DNA from 4 places in the Janthinobacterium sp. 35 genome. Region 2 is predicted to be linked to each of the others. Evidence: predicted binding sites of a transcription regulator. Region 2 holds the regulator's gene; each other region holds the start of a gene.
What was found. The regulator sigma-54, encoded in region 2, starts transcription at its own class of promoters, with help from an activator protein. The targets are predictions, from matches to a motif close to TGGCANGNAANCTGCTTT.
Positions count from the first base shown of each region.

Region 1 (3,750 bases), 2.5 Mb from region 2:
TGGAAGACATCCTCGACCAGGCGCGCTGGGCACCCAGCGGCGACAATACGCAGCCGTGGCGCTTTGAAGTCGTGGCCCCGCGCCATGTCGTGGTGCATGGCTTCGATACGCGCAGCCACTGCGTGTATGACCTCGACGGCCATCCCAGCCAGCTGTCGCTGGGTGCCTTGCTCGAAAGCATGGCGCTGGCGGCCAGCAGCCATGGTTTGCGCATGGAAGCGCGCCGGCGCGGCGGCTTGCCCGACACCTTGCCCACGTTTGACGTGCGCTTTGTCGACAGCCCCGGCATGCTGCCCGACCCGCTGGTGGCCTTCCTGCCGCAACGCAGCGTGCAGCGGCGACGGCTCAGCACGCGCCACCTGCGCGCCAGTGAAAAAGCGGCGCTGGCGGCCAGCTTGCCGCCCGGCTACAGCGTGCAGTGGTTCGAAGGCTGGCGCATGCGCCTGGCCTGTGCGCGCCTGATGTTTGACAATGCGAAGCTGCGCCTGACCATGCCCGAAGCGCACAAGGTGCACCGCGACGTCATCGAATGGGGCGCGCGCTTCAGCGCCGACCGCATCCCGGAACAGGCGCTCGGTGTCGACCCGATGACGGCGCGGCTGATGCGCTGGGTCATGCACAGCTGGCGCCGCGTGGATTTTTTCAATACCTGGCTGGGAGGCACCATTGCCCCGCGTCTGCAGATGGACTTGCTGCCGGGCCTGTATTGCGCCGCGCATTTCGTGCTGCTGGCCGAGGCGCCGCCGCGTCACATCGACGATTACGTGGCGGCGGGCAGGGCCATGCAGCGCTTCTGGTTGACGGCCACGCAGCTGGGCCTGCAGTTACAGCCGGAACTGACGCCGCTGATCTTCGCCCGTTATGTGCGCGAACGGCGGGCCTTTTCGCGCACCGACGGCATGCTGGAACTGGCGCAGGAACTGGCGCTGCAATGCCAGGCCGTGCTGGGTGCGGTGGCGTTTGATCGGGCCGTGTTCCTTGGCCGCATCGGCGCCGGCCCGGCAGCCCAGGCGCGCTCCTTGCGCCGGCCGTTGCAAGACTTGCTGGTGGCGCCGGTCAACGGGAGGACGCTTGCGTGAGCGGCATGGGCTTGCCGCTTGCCGCAGCGAAAAAAGCCGCTGAGGACATCAGCGGCTTTCAGACTGGATGATCGCATGTCAGGCCTGGCGTTGCCCGCGTTGCTGGCGGCGCGCAGTCATGCCCAGGCCAAACAGGCCGATACCGAGCAGGGCGATGGTGCCTGGTTCAGGTACAGCGGCCTGGAATAATTCCAGGCCGCCACCGTCGGCCATCGCGACGAAACTGTCGGTCAGGCTGCCGCCGATGAAGCTGTTGGTATTCCCGCTGAGGGACTCCAGCGGGAAAAACGGGTTGGGGTTGACGAAGAACAACTGTCCTTGCGGCGTCAATGTGGCGTTCAGCAAGGCCTTGAAGTCGCCCTGGGCCAGGCCGGCGAAAATGTGTGCTTCGCCCACGTCGAGCGTGTAGGTCACGATCGCATAGTCATCCCCGGAGACGCCACCCACATTCACCGGCGAGCCTGCGACGTTACTGACCGACAGTGCCGTATCCTGGTTGGGGTCGATGTACAAGGTCATGGTCAGGGTTTGAAAGGTAGCGAAGATCCCGCCAGCCAGCGTATCGGACTGACCGGTGATGGAAAACAGGCCATAGATGCCATAGCCATTCAGGGCGTTCAGTTGCGATGGCACGCTGCCGCCATTGGGACTGCCGAAAGCGGCCTTGCTCAGAAAGCCTGTCTGAGTGAAGGGATCGTTGCCACCACCCAAACCGCCAACGATGGTTTGTTCGACGCGCGCGTGATATTCAAAGCTGATGCGGTCGGCCACCACCAGATTGGCTGCGGCACCGGGGACGGAACCTTCATTGACGGTAAACAAAGGACCAGCGAATGCGGGAGCACTGATCAGCGCGGCGCCGATGGTGGCCGCGGAGAGAGCGAGACGCAGAAACGAGGACAGCGTTTTCATGGCATTTCCTTCAGCGTGAGGGTTGATCGGACCAGGTCACTGTGGCGGCTGCCTCAGATAACCTCATACGCCCTTGAAGCAGAATTCGTACCATGTAATATTTGTATTTAAATTCAACAGCTTATAAAAACAGGGATGGCGTTTTTCGTGCTTGTGTAAAAAAAATCGACGTTTTACCCGGCCGATGGCGCGGCTCGCGGGCGCCAGTCTTTCCTGTCATCGGCTAGAGTGGGGCAAAGGAGGTCACCATGCAACTACCATCCCGTCATGCCCCGCTGCGTGCGCACAGCACGCCTGAACCGGATATCCCGCCGCCGCCCGAAGGCGATCCGCTGACGCCGCCGCCGGACAAGCCGCCGCACACGGACCCCGTGCCCGTCGAGGAACCGACACCACCCCCGCCGCCCGTCAGGATGGGCTGACCAAGTCGTCGCGCACCTGGGCACACCTGAGCGGCGATGCCACTGCCGCGCGCTGTTTATTTCTGGTCGGAAATGAATTGTGCGGGCGGCGGGGTTGTCACGCCAATTAAACAACAAAAATGCCAATAAACATTGCCGAGTGGATACAAATTAAGCGCTAACTGCTGTGTGTCATGTGGCCGTCACGATTCTGTTCTTATAATGAGACATCATAAAAATTCTTGTACAGGAGACCATCATGGGCAATTCCTTGCATAACAAAATCTACCTGGGCCGGCGCCCAGTGATCACCGGCAAAAACCTCGCGGCGCTGGCGCTGGCGGGCGCCGTGGCTGGCTGCGGCCTGGCGTGGCTGCTGCTGCGCAGCTACAAATAAGCGCGCTTCACGCGCATTTTCAGTACGCCATCCGTGGGGTGGGCGGCGACTGAATCACGTTGCCTGTTGCCGATGCGCAGCGGGGCGCGTACCATGGGGGCCGAACACCTGGCCTTTTATGGAAAAGTAATGAAGAACGAGAAATTAACAACCGATGAATATGACGCGCTGGAGCAAGTTGCACGCGGCATCAAGACCGAGCGCCCCAGTGCTTGCGTTGCCCGCAATGCCAAGCGCCTGTCCGGCCTGAAGCTGCTCAGCTATGCACGCGATGGCCGTTTGTCCATCACCGAGAAAGCACAACAGCTGCTTTTCCTGCGCCGCTGCATCATGGGGCTGCGCGCCGTGGCCGCCGATCCGCTGACCAGGCTGGAATCGGACGTGGCCTATTTCCTGGGCAAGAAAGCCCACATCGTGGCGCGCGCCGAAGGCGAGGGCTACGACATTTCCGACAAGGGCCGCGACTCGCTGGCCGACATCGACACCCTGGGCCTGTAATAACCTATCCCGGCAGAAGACGCTCCCTACCAGGATAGACTCTGCGCTTTGCCACCGGCCCCTGGGGCCGGTTTTCACATCCCCACTCTTTCTATTCATTTCCCTTTGGAGAACACTTTGGACAGCGCGATGAACTGGTCGGCCCACGAATTGACGATGACGGTCCTGATGACGCCCGATATGGCCAACTTTTCCGGCAATGTGCACGGCGGCACCATCCTGAAATACCTCGACAGCGTCGCCTACGCCTGCGCCAGCCGCTATTCGGGCAGCTATGTGGTGACCCTGTCGGTGGACCAGGTGATGTTCTTGCAGCCCATCCACGTCGGTGAGCTGGTGACGTTCCTCGCCTCGATCAATTACACGGGCACGACCTCGATGGAAGTGGGCATCCGCGTGGTGACGGAAAACATCCAGCAGCGCCTGGTGCGCCACGCCAACAGCTGCTATTTCACGATGGTGG
Region 1 covers NZ_PEFN01000001.1:4,645,447-4,649,196, forward strand. Annotated here, with positions in the region: gene CLU93_RS20720 (nitroreductase family protein) at 1-1,079, shown strand, start outside; gene pepA (flocculation-associated PEP-CTERM protein PepA) at 1,158-1,991, opposite strand; gene CLU93_RS28265 (hypothetical protein) at 2,240-2,413, shown strand; gene CLU93_RS28270 (hypothetical protein) at 2,652-2,789, shown strand; gene CLU93_RS20730 (hypothetical protein) at 2,919-3,287, shown strand; gene CLU93_RS20735 (acyl-CoA thioesterase) at 3,417-3,750, shown strand, end outside.
Region 1: a site for sigma-54 is predicted at 2,067-2,084, ahead of pepA (flocculation-associated PEP-CTERM protein PepA). Genes of this name have one in related genera too.

Region 2 (3,750 bases):
TGGCTGCTGGAAGTGATGAACAAGAATGCCCAGGACATCACGGCCAGCAAGCATCTGGATGAGCCAGACTATTTCATCACCAATTTCAGCCTGGTGCGCATGGACTTGACGGGTAAACCCAGCTATATCGTGTCGGGCACCAAGCTCACGCATTATCCGCTCGATGATTCCTCCGATATCGACCAGCCTTTCGTGCGTAAGCTCACGCCAGGCATGCCGCCGATGAACATGAATGCGGAACTGGCGCATATCGACCAGGGCAATACCCGGCTGCAACTGCACCGCAATGTCGTGATCGACCGCGTGGCCAGTCCGAAGGCGCAGAACCTGACAGTCAAGACGGAAGCGCTGACGGTATTCCCGGATGAAGAAAGAATGGAAACGGACGTGCCTGTCGATATCCTGACGGGCGCCTCGCGCATCAATGGCATCGGCATGAAGGCCAATAACGCCACCGGCGTGGTGGAAGTGTCGAATGCGCTGCGCATGGTCCTCCCGCCGAAACCGCGCCCGGCTGCGGCGGCAAAATGACAGAATGAAACAAGGAAACCATACTATGAAGAATATCTTGCTGTTGACCGTATTTTCTCTGGCCATGATGGGCGTGGCGCATGCCGAGAAGGCCGATTCCGAGAAGGAAGCCGTCATCACGGCACGTAGCGGCCACGTCGATGACGTCAAGCAGGTGCGTACCCTGACGGGCGACGTCGTGCTGGTGAAAGGGACTCTGACCATGAAGGCGGGCCGGGCCCTGATCACGGAAGACCCGCAAGGCTACCAGTTCATCACCTTCTGGGCCGATCCCGGCAAGCTGGCCACCTTCCGCCAGAAGCGCGATGGCGCGGGTGACCTGTGGGTGGAAGGCGAGGCGGAGCGCGTGGAATACGATAACAAGACGGAAGTGGTGAAACTGTTTTCCAAGGCCAAGCTGACGCGCCTGGAAGGCACGAAAGTGACCGACGTGGCCAACGGCGCCTTCATCTCGTATGACAGCCGCAAGGAAGTATTCAAAATGGAAAATTCCGACAGCGGCACCAGCACCCCCGATGGCGGCAGCGTGCGCATGGTGATCCAGCCGAAGCCCAAGGCGCCGGCCACGCCCGCACCAGGAAAGAACTAATGGACAATACACGTTGCGGCAGCACCCTGATCGTTCGCGGGCTGCAAAAAACCTATGGCAAGCGGCAAGTCGTGCATGATGTATCGCTGCAAGTCGAATGCGGCGAAGTGGTGGGATTGCTGGGCCCGAACGGCGCCGGCAAGACCACCTCGTTCTACATGATCGTCGGCCTGGTGCCGTCGGACGGCGGCAGCATCGATATCAGCGGCGTGGACATTTCCCGCCTGCCGATCCACCGCCGCGCGCAGATGGGCCTGTCGTATCTGCCGCAGGAAGCGTCCGTCTTCCGCAAGCTGACGGTGGAAGACAATATCCGCGCCGTGCTGGAAATCCAGACCGTCGAAGGCCGTCCTTTGAAGAAGGCCGAGATCGAGGAGCGCCTGGATAAATTGCTGGCTGACTTGCAGATTGAAAAGTTGCGCGAGAACCAGGCGCTGTCGCTGTCGGGCGGCGAGCGCCGCCGCGTGGAAATCGCCCGCGCGCTGGCGACCGACCCACGTTTCGTGCTGCTCGACGAACCGTTCGCCGGTGTCGACCCGATCGCCGTGATCGAGATCCAGCGCATCGTGCGCTTCTTGAAGGAGCGCAATATCGGCGTGCTGATCACCGACCATAATGTGCGCGAGACGCTGGGTATCTGCGACCGTGCCTACATCATCAACCAGGGCTCGGTGCTGGCGTCGGGACGCCCCGACGACATCATCGCGAACGAGTCGGTACGCCGGGTCTACCTGGGCGAACACTTCCGCATGTGAGCCAATGAAACAATCATTGCAGCTGCGCACTTCGCAGCACCTGGCACTGACGCCGCAGTTGCAGCAATCGATACGCCTGTTGCAATTGTCTACCCTGGAATTGCACCAGGAACTCGAGCAACTGCTGACGGACAATCCCTTGCTCGAGCGCCTCGACGATCCGCTCGACCATTCGCTGCGCCTGCTGTCCGACGGAGCCCTGAGTTCCACGGCCGCGCCGGCCGAAGCGCCGCCCCAGCCGCCAGGCCAGGATGCGCCTGCGGCGCCGGCCGAAGCGGAGACCTTTGACGGCGAGGCGAGCGACAGCCCGGCCGCCGCAGACGGTGGCGACAGCGACTGGAGCGAGGCGAGCCGGGGCAAGGCGCCCGATGACGAAGATTCGCGTCCGCAATTGGAGGCCCATCACTGCACCCTGCGCGAGCACCTGATGGAGCAGATGCGCGTGACGGTGCTCGAGTTGCGCGACCGCGCGCTGGTCGAACTGATCATCGACGCGCTCGACGACAATGGCTACCTGGAAGAGTCGCTCGACGACATCCTGGCGCGCCTGCCGGAAGAGCTGGAAATCGACGCCGACGAGATGCGCACGGCCTTGTCCCTGCTGCAAAGTTTCGATCCGCCCGGCGTGGGTGCGCGCAATGCGTCCGAATGCCTGGCGCTGCAAATCAAGCGTTTGCCGCACGTCGCCATGGTGACGCGGCGCATGGCCCTCGTCATCGTGGAAAAGCACCTGGCCTGGTTTGCCCAGCGCGATTTCAACAAGCTGAAAAAAGCCCTCGATTGCGACGAGGAAGACTTGCGTGAAGCGCAGACGGTGATTCGCCAGTGCAATCCGCATCCGGGCGCCGTGTTCGCCTCGGACGTGTCCGATTACGTGGTGCCCGACGTCGTCGTCAAGCGTGCGCGCAATGGCTGGCAAGTCACCCTGAACAACGACGTCATGCCGCGCCTGCGCGTCAACGCCATGTACGCCAACTTGCTCAAGCAGGGCAAGGGCGAGGGCGCCATGGGCGCACAGTTGCAGGAAGCCAAGTGGCTGATCAAGAATATGCGCCAGCGCTTCGACACGATCCTGCGCGTGGCACAGGCGATAGTAGAAAGACAAAAGAACTTTTTCTCGCATGGGGCCGTTGCCATGCGCCCCCTTGTGCTCCGTGAAATAGCTGATACACTGGGTTTACACGAGAGTACTATCTCGCGGGTAACAACTCAAAAGTACATGCTGACCCCGCACGGCATGTTCGAGTTGAAATATTTCTTTGGTAGCCACGTCGCCACCGAAGCGGGGGGCGAAGCATCATCGACGGCGATACGGGCATTGATCGTGCAACTGACAGGAGCAGAAGACCCTAAAAATCCTTTATCCGACAGTAAGATTGCGGACATGCTGGGGGAACAAGGCATGGTGATTGCGCGACGTACTGTTGCCAAATACCGGGAAGCGTTGAAAATTCCGCCAGTGAGCCTGCGTAAGTGTTTGTAAGTTTTTTTCGGTTCCTCTGCGGGCCGGATAGGATGGACCGCACGAACCCGATCATCTTTAGGAGTGTGTATGAATCTCACCATCAGCGGACATCATCTCGAAGTGACACCAGCCATCCGTGAATACGTACAAACGAAGCTGGAGCGCGTGAAACGTCATTTCGATCAAGTTATCGATATCGCCGTGATTCTGACCGTGGATAACCTCAAAGAGAAAGAAAAACGTCAAAAGGCCGAAGTCAACCTGCGTCTGAGTGGCAAAACTGTCTATGTGGAAAGCCTGGCGCATGACCTGTATGCCGCAATCGATATCCTGATCGACAAGCTGGACAGGCAAGTGATGAAATACAAAACCAAAGTGCAAGGGCACGGTAAAGAGGCGATCAAGCATCT
Region 2 covers NZ_PEFN01000001.1:2,111,591-2,115,340, reverse strand. Annotated here, with positions in the region: gene lptC (LPS export ABC transporter periplasmic protein LptC) at 1-531, shown strand, start outside; gene lptA (lipopolysaccharide transport periplasmic protein LptA) at 557-1,120, shown strand; gene lptB (LPS export ABC transporter ATP-binding protein) at 1,120-1,875, shown strand; gene CLU93_RS09485 (RNA polymerase factor sigma-54) at 1,880-3,358, shown strand; gene hpf (ribosome hibernation-promoting factor, HPF/YfiA family) at 3,428-3,750, shown strand, end outside.

Region 3 (3,750 bases), 200 kb from region 2:
CGCGCCATTCCGCACGGGATGTCGCCGAAGACGCGCGGCCACCGCGGCCGTGACGAGGGTTCCTGGCATACCCCGCCTTCGGTGGTCGATGCGGCCTGGCTGCAGCTGAAGGACGAGTTCGATGCCATCTGCCTGAAAACGCCGAAGCTGAAAAATACGAATCACTACCGCCACCTGGGAACTTTGGGCAGCGGTAACCACTTCATCGAAGTGTGCCTCGACGAGCAGGGCTCTGTGTGGTTCATGCTGCATTCCGGCTCGCGCGGCGTGGGCAATGCCATCGGCACGCATTTCATCGAACTGGCCAAGCAGGATATGCGCACGCACTTCATCAACCTGCCCGACCAGGACCTGGCTTACCTGGCCGAAGGTACGCAGCATTATGACGATTACGTGGAAGCGGTGGGCTGGGCGCAGCGTTTTGCGCGCAACAACCGCGAAGTGATGATGATGAACCTGATCGCGGCCGTGCGCACGGTCATCCATAAGCCGTTCCAGACGCATGTGGAGGCCGTCAACTGCCACCACAACTATGTGCAGAAGGAACACCACTTCGGCAAGGACGTGCTGGTCACGCGCAAGGGTGCCGTGTCGGCCCGCGCCGGCGAGCTGGGGATCATTCCCGGCTCCATGGGCGCGAAGAGTTTTATCGTGCGCGGCAAGGGCAATGCGGAGAGTTTCCATAGCTGCAGCCACGGTGCCGGACGCACGATGAGTCGCACGGAAGCGAAGCGGCGCTTCAACCTGACCGACCAGATCCGCGCCACCGAGGGCGTGGAATGCCGCAAGGATGAAAATGTGATCGATGAGATTCCGATGGCCTACAAGGATATCGACGCGGTGATGCTGGCACAGCGCGAACTGGTCGATGTGGTGCATATCCTGAAGCAGGTCGTGTGCGTCAAAGGTTAACAGAGAGAAAGCAGAGATGATAGAAATTGATGGAGCGCAAGGCGAAGGCGGCGGACAGATTTTGCGCTCGGCGCTGAGTTTGTCGATGATCACGGGGCAGCCGTTCCGGCTGATTAACATCCGCGCGGGACGGGACAAGCCCGGCTTGCTGCGCCAGCATCTGCTGGCCGTGCAGGCGGCAGCCGCCATTTGCGGGGCGCGCACGACGCCGGTGGCGCTGCGCGCAACGAGCCTGGAATTTATGCCTGGTCCCATACGTAGCGGTGATTACCGCTTTGCCATCGGCAGCGCCGGCAGTTGCACCCTGGTATTGCAAACCCTGCTGCCGGCCCTGCTGCATGCGGATGGGCCGTCGACCGTGCGCATCAGTGGCGGCACGCACAATGCCATGGCGCCGCCCGTGCATTTCCTGCAGCGCGCGTATGGCCGCATCCTGGAACAAATGGGCGCCGACGTGGAGATGACGCAACAGCGCTATGGTTTTCATCCCGCGGGCGGCGGCGAGGTGCTGGCCACCGTGCAACCGTGCCAGCGCTTGCGGCCCATTTCGCTGCTGCAGCGCGGCGAACGCAAGGCCGGGTATGCGGAAAGCGTGGTGGCGGGCGTGCATGTGAACGTGGCGCAACGCGAGCTCGAGCGTGTCGCCGACGGCATGGGCTGGAGCGGCAAGCAGCTGCGCCTCGTCGGCTTGCCGGCGGAGCAGGGACCGGGCAACGTCCTGTTGCTGACCTTGGAACATGAGCACGTCACGGAAGTATTTACCTCGTTCGGCGAAAAGTCCTTGCTGGCCGAAACGGTGGCCAAGCGCCTGTTGAACGAGGTGCGTGCCTATCTCAAGACGGACGCGGCAGTCGGCGAGCACCTGGCCGACCAGCTCTTGCTGCCCATGGCGCTGGCCGGTGGCGGTAGCTTCAGTTGCAACAAGGTCTCGCAACATGCGCTGACGAATGCTGAAGTGATTGCCCGATTTTTGCCCGTGCGTATCACTTTCGAGCCGCAGGAGCGGGGCAGCATCTGCACGGTGGCCGCCGCCTGACCCTCGTGGTGACACAGCTACCTGTTGCAGCTGTTCCAAATTGATACATGGGCGGTCGGATGTGGGGCATGTACGCATGGCATGGCATTTGCTCTTCTTGGATATTCACTAAAAAAACCAAGGAGACCAGCATGACCTATTCCATCCGTACCCTGCTCGGCGTGGCAGCCGCCGGCGCCGTGGCCCTCACTTCCCTGCTGACCTTGCCGCAGGCCTATGCGCACGGCAATGTCACGCCGCAAGGCGTCGACACCACGGGCTTGCCCAAGGTGGGCGACAAGTGGCTCGAACAAAACCCGTATCGGGGCAACAAGCTGGCCTTGACGGTGGGCACCTCGGCCTACAACCAGAATTGCGCCCGCTGCCACGGCATCGAAGCCATCTCGGGCGGCATCGCGCCGGACTTGCGCCAGCTCGACCGCGATTGCTTCGGCATCAAAAATGAGACAAAGAAACAGGCCTGCTACAAGGAAACGGACAATTATTTCCTGACGACTATTCGCCACGGTAAAGTACGCAATGGCGCCGTGTACATGCCGCCGTTCGAAGGCGTCTTCAACCAGGAAGCCATGTGGGCCATCAAGACCTACCTGGAAACCCGCCGCGAATCTAATTAGGTCGAATTGATAACGAAGGAGTCCCATGCGTTCATTTCAACTTCCGGGCGCGCGCGCGATGCTTTCGCTCGCCTGCCTGGCGCTGTGCGCAGCCGCGCCAGCGCGCGCCGACTGGCAGAAAGTGCAGCAGTCGGGCAGCCTGAAAGTGGCGGTGTATAACGAGTTTGCGCCGTTTTCCGACAAGGGAACGGGCATCGATATCGACATTGCCGAAGCGCTGGCGAAAAAGCTGGGCTTGAAACTGAGCTTGCTGCCCTTTCCCGCCGGTGAAAACCTGAACGACGATTTGCGCAATATGGTGTGGAAGGGGCATTACCTCGGCTATGGTCCCGCCGACGTGATGCTGCATGTGCCGGTCGACAAGAAGTTGATGGCGGACAACGACAAGGTGGAAATCTTTGCGCCGTATTACGTGGAAACGGTGCGCCTGGTACGCAGTGCGCAAGCCGTGCCGCAATTCGATGGCGTCGCTTCGCTGGCCGGCAAGCGTATCGGCGTGGAAAAGGTATCGATCGCCGCCATGCTGATGCTGGGCGAAGACAATGGCAAGTACCGCGACGACGTGCGCATCTTCGACACGGCGGCCGAAGCCTTGCAGCAATTGCAGGCGGGCAAGCTCGACGCCGTGCTGGCGAATCGTTCGGAAATCGAGTCGGTGCTGAAAAGCGATCCCGCTTTTCCCTTGAGCGAAGTGGCGTTCGCCCGCTTGCCGCGTGCCGGCTGGGCCGTGGGCCTGGCCGTCAGCCGCCAGCAACTCGACGTGGGCAAGTTGCTGCAGGCAGCCATGAACGAGATGGCGGCCAGCGGCGAATTGAAAGCCATCTTTGAGAAATATGGGGTGAAGGAAGCGCGGCCGTAATAGGCCATGTTGAATGACACTAAAGCCCGCGCATCGGAAGAGGCGCGGGCTTTTTCTTTTTAGAAATTATATTGGGCGCTCACGCCTAACAACCAATTACGTCCCGGCGCCGCTTCATAGTAGCGCTTGTTGCTGTCGCCGACGATGACGGAGCCCACGTAGGTCTTGTCGAAAAGATTGTTCAGGCGGGCAAATTCCTTGAAGCGCCAGTTCCCTACGTTTTGCCTGGCGTTGAAGCGCGCATTGAACACCGTGTAGCCGGGCGCCGGCTTTTCGCTGTTGCTGTCTTCCGCGTAGACTTGGTTGCTGGCCACGCTTTCCAGTGC
Region 3 covers NZ_PEFN01000001.1:1,915,413-1,919,162, reverse strand. Annotated here, with positions in the region: gene CLU93_RS08635 (RtcB family protein) at 1-912, shown strand, start outside; gene rtcA (RNA 3'-terminal phosphate cyclase) at 929-1,948, shown strand; gene pedF (cytochrome c-550 PedF) at 2,080-2,565, shown strand; gene CLU93_RS08620 (substrate-binding periplasmic protein) at 2,591-3,424, shown strand; gene CLU93_RS08615 (TonB-dependent receptor family protein) at 3,484-3,750, opposite strand, start outside.
Region 3: a site for sigma-54 is predicted at 2,026-2,043, ahead of pedF (cytochrome c-550 PedF). Genes of this name have one in related genera too.

Region 4 (3,750 bases), 200 kb from region 2:
CCAGCAAGTTCTTCGTTTGCTGGTAGTGGTCGAGCATCATCTTGTGGTTTTCGCGGCCGATACCCGATTGCTTGTAGCCACCGAATGCGGCGTGGGCTGGATACAGGTGGTAGCAATTGGTCCACACGCGGCCCGCCTGGATGGCGCGTCCCATGCGGAAGGCGCGCGAACCGTCACGCGTCCACAAGCCTGCACCCAGGCCGTACAAGGTATCGTTGGCAATCGCCAGCGCTTCGGCCTCATCCTTGAAGGTGGTGACGGAGACGACAGGCCCGAAAATCTCTTCCTGGAAGATGCGCATCTTGTTATTGCCCTTGAACACCGTCGGACGCACGTAGTAGCCGCCCTCCAGGTCGCCTGCCTGCGTATGGCGCTCACCGCCGGCCAGCACTTCGGCGCCTTCCTGGCGGCCGATGTCGAGGTAGGACAGGATTTTTTCCAGCTGCTCCTGCGACGCCTGGGCGCCGATCATGGTGGACGAGTCGAGCGGGTTGCCCTGCTTGATGGCGGCCACGCGCTTCAAGGCCCGTTCGATGAATTTCTCGTAAATCGATTCCTGGATCAGCACGCGCGATGGGCAAGTGCACACCTCGCCTTGATTCAGCGCAAACATGGTGAAGCCTTCCAGGCACTTGTCGAAATAATCATCATCGGCATCCATCACATCTTCAAAGAAGATGTTCGGCGACTTGCCGCCCAGCTCCAGGGTGACGGGAATCAGGTTTTGCGCCGCATAACCCATGATCAAGCGGCCCGTGCCCGTTTCACCCGTGAAGGCGATCTTGGCGATGCGCTTGCTCGACGCCAGCGGCTTGCCCGCTTCCAGGCCGAAACCGTTGATGATGTTCAGCACGCCCGGTGGCAGCAAGTCGCCGATCAGTTCGATCAACACCATGATGGACGCCGGGGTTTGCTCGGCCGGTTTGAGCACCACGCAATTGCCGGCGGCCAGGGCTGGCGCCAGTTTCCACACGGCCATCAGAATTGGGAAATTCCACGGGATGATCTGGCCCACGACGCCCAGCGGCTCATGGTAGTGATAGGCATAGGTTTCCGCATCGATTTGCGCGACGGAACCTTCCTGCGCGCGGATGCAGCCGGCGAAGTAACGGAAATGGTCGATGGCCAGCGGAATGTCGGCATTCATCGTTTCACGGATCGGCTTGCCGTTGTCGATGGTTTCCGCCGTGGCGATCAGGCTCAGGTTCTGTTCGATGCGGTCGGCGATGCGATTCAGGATATTGGCGCGCTCGGCGGGTGAAGTCTTGCCCCAGGCATCCTTGGCGGCATGCGCGGCGTCCAGCGCCAGCTCGACGTCTTCCGCCGTGGAACGGGCGATTTCGCAAAACGGCAAGCCCGTGATGGGCGTGATGTTAGGAAAGTATTCACCTTTTACTGGTGCAACGAACTGACCGCCGATGTAATTGTCATAGCGTTGTTTGAAGGGATTGGCTACGCCCAGTTTGCTGATGTCTGCGAGATTCATGTCGTCCTCTATCGGGTTAATTAGAATGGAATTGCTTTAATTAAAATCAAACGTCCTGGTACAGATGGGGTGAGTACACGGAGTCTTCCGCAAATGCCGTGCCAGCTCACCATCCCACTACAAACTTAGCCGCTTTTCCCCCTGTTGCAAGGGCGTGGCGTCAAACCCGGCGCGCTTTTCAGCGCACGCCCCGGGCTTGAGCGGAGGGCGCGGCTCTGTTGGCGTTTTGAACAAGCGGCGCGGCCCCTGTTCCGATCCGTGCCAGCCTGGACGCCAGCCCGCATCGCGCCCCCTGCGCCGCTGCACAATGGAACAGGTGTACCAGACTGGAACACCTACTCCTGTACCACTACCGTATCACCACGCCCCATGGCAATTCGCCCACGGCAATATCGGCCACCTTGCGCGCGCTGGCCGTATCGATGACGGAAACGCTGTTCGAGCGGCCATTGGCCACGTACAGCTTGCTGCCATCGGGCGTGATGGCCATGTTCCACGGGCGCTTGCCGACGGCAATGGTGGCCGTGACCTGGTGGCTGGCCGTATCGATCACCATCACCGTGCCGTCCGTACCGTTCGAGACATACACCTGCTTGCCGCCAGGATGGACGGCGATGCCGTTGGCATTCTTGCCCGCTGGAATGGTGGCAATCGCCTTGCGCGCGGCCATGTCGATCACATACACGGCGTTGACCAGTTCGCACGCCACGTAGGCGCGGCCGGAGTCCGGACTGAAACCGATGCCACGCGGACGCAGGCCCACGGCGATGGAAGCCACCTGGCGGCGTTGCGCCACATCAATGACATCGACTTGCTCGGCCTCTTCCGCACTGACCAGCAGCCAGCGCCCGTCCGGGCTGAACACGGCATGTTCCGGATTGCGTCCCTGCACCTTGATGTCGGCGAGCAAGACGCCCGTCTGACCATCGAGCAAGCTCACGCTATTGTTTTCCTCGACGGCCACGGCCACGTAACGACCGTCCTGCGTAGCGCTGACGCCTTCGGGCGACTTGCCCAGCGCCACCGTGCGCACGGGCGTGCCGGTCGCGTTATCGATCAGCAACAAGGCGCTGCTGGCGGCATCGGTGACAAACAATTGCCGCCCGGTGGGGTCGGCGGCGATGCCACGCGGCCGCTTGCCTGCCGCGATCTGGCGCACCACCTGGTCGGTCGCCGTGTCGATCACGCTCAGGGTGCCCGATTTTTCATTGGGAACATAGGCAAAAGGAGCGGCCTGGAGGGCGCTGCTGGCGAGTACAGGCAGCAGCCAGCACACCTGGCGCAAGCGTGAGAAGAAGTTGGGCATAATCACCTTTTCAATGGAAAAACACGGGAAAAGCGCGCGGTATCGGCGCCTCTGAGCATTTCTGCATGCAAACGCCGTGCCACTGACACGCGTATAATTTCAGCCCACCAATGGAGACATGGCAGGCATATTGCTTGATACACCTATGCAGACCTGCGCCGCTCACGCGCTCAAGCAGGCTTTTATTCACATTGGAGAACCCGCATGCAGCATCGTTTCCGCTTGAACACCATTGCCAGCCTGTTTGTCGCCGGCAGCGCCACCCTCGCCCCCCACGTTTTCGCCGCCGAGGCAGCTAACCTGGCCAACGGGCAACTCATGGATACGGTGGTCGTCAGCGGCAGCCGCATCGCCCACCCCAGCCAGGAAGTGCCGGCATCGATCGACGTGGTCGACAGCGCCCGCATCCAGGATGGCCAGATCCGCGTCAACGCGTCCGAGGCGCTGGCCGCCGTGCCGGGCCTGGTTGTGCAGAACCGCCAGAATTACGCGCAAGACTTGCAGATCTCGTCGCGCGGCTTCGGCGCCCGCTCGGCCTTCGGCGTACGCGGCGTCAAACTGATCAGCGATGGCATTCCCGCCAGCATGCCCGACGGCCAGGGCCAGGCCGCTACCTTCAACCTCGATACGGCCGAGCGCATCGAAGTGCTGCGCGGACCGTTTTCTGCCATCTATGGCAACCATTCTGGCGGCGTGATCCAGCTGTTTTCCAGGGATGGGCAGAATCCCCCGTCCGTCGAATTGAATGTAACGGGCGGCAGTTTCGGCACCAGCAAGGTGGACCTGACGGCACAAGGCCAGGCAGGCGGCATCGGCTACGTACTCGACGGTTCGCGCTTCCGCACGGACGGCTTCCGCGACCACAGCGCCGCCACGCGCGAACAGGCGTTCGGCAAGATCACCGTCAAGCCCAATGCGGACAGCAAGCTGACGATCGTCGCCAACAGCCTGCACCAGG
Region 4 covers NZ_PEFN01000001.1:1,910,545-1,914,294, forward strand. Annotated here, with positions in the region: gene adh (aldehyde dehydrogenase) at 1-1,486, opposite strand, end outside; gene CLU93_RS08610 (beta-propeller fold lactonase family protein) at 1,836-2,792, opposite strand; gene CLU93_RS08615 (TonB-dependent receptor family protein) at 2,997-3,750, shown strand, end outside.
Region 4: a site for sigma-54 is predicted at 2,857-2,874, ahead of CLU93_RS08610 (beta-propeller fold lactonase family protein). Genes of this name have one in related genera too.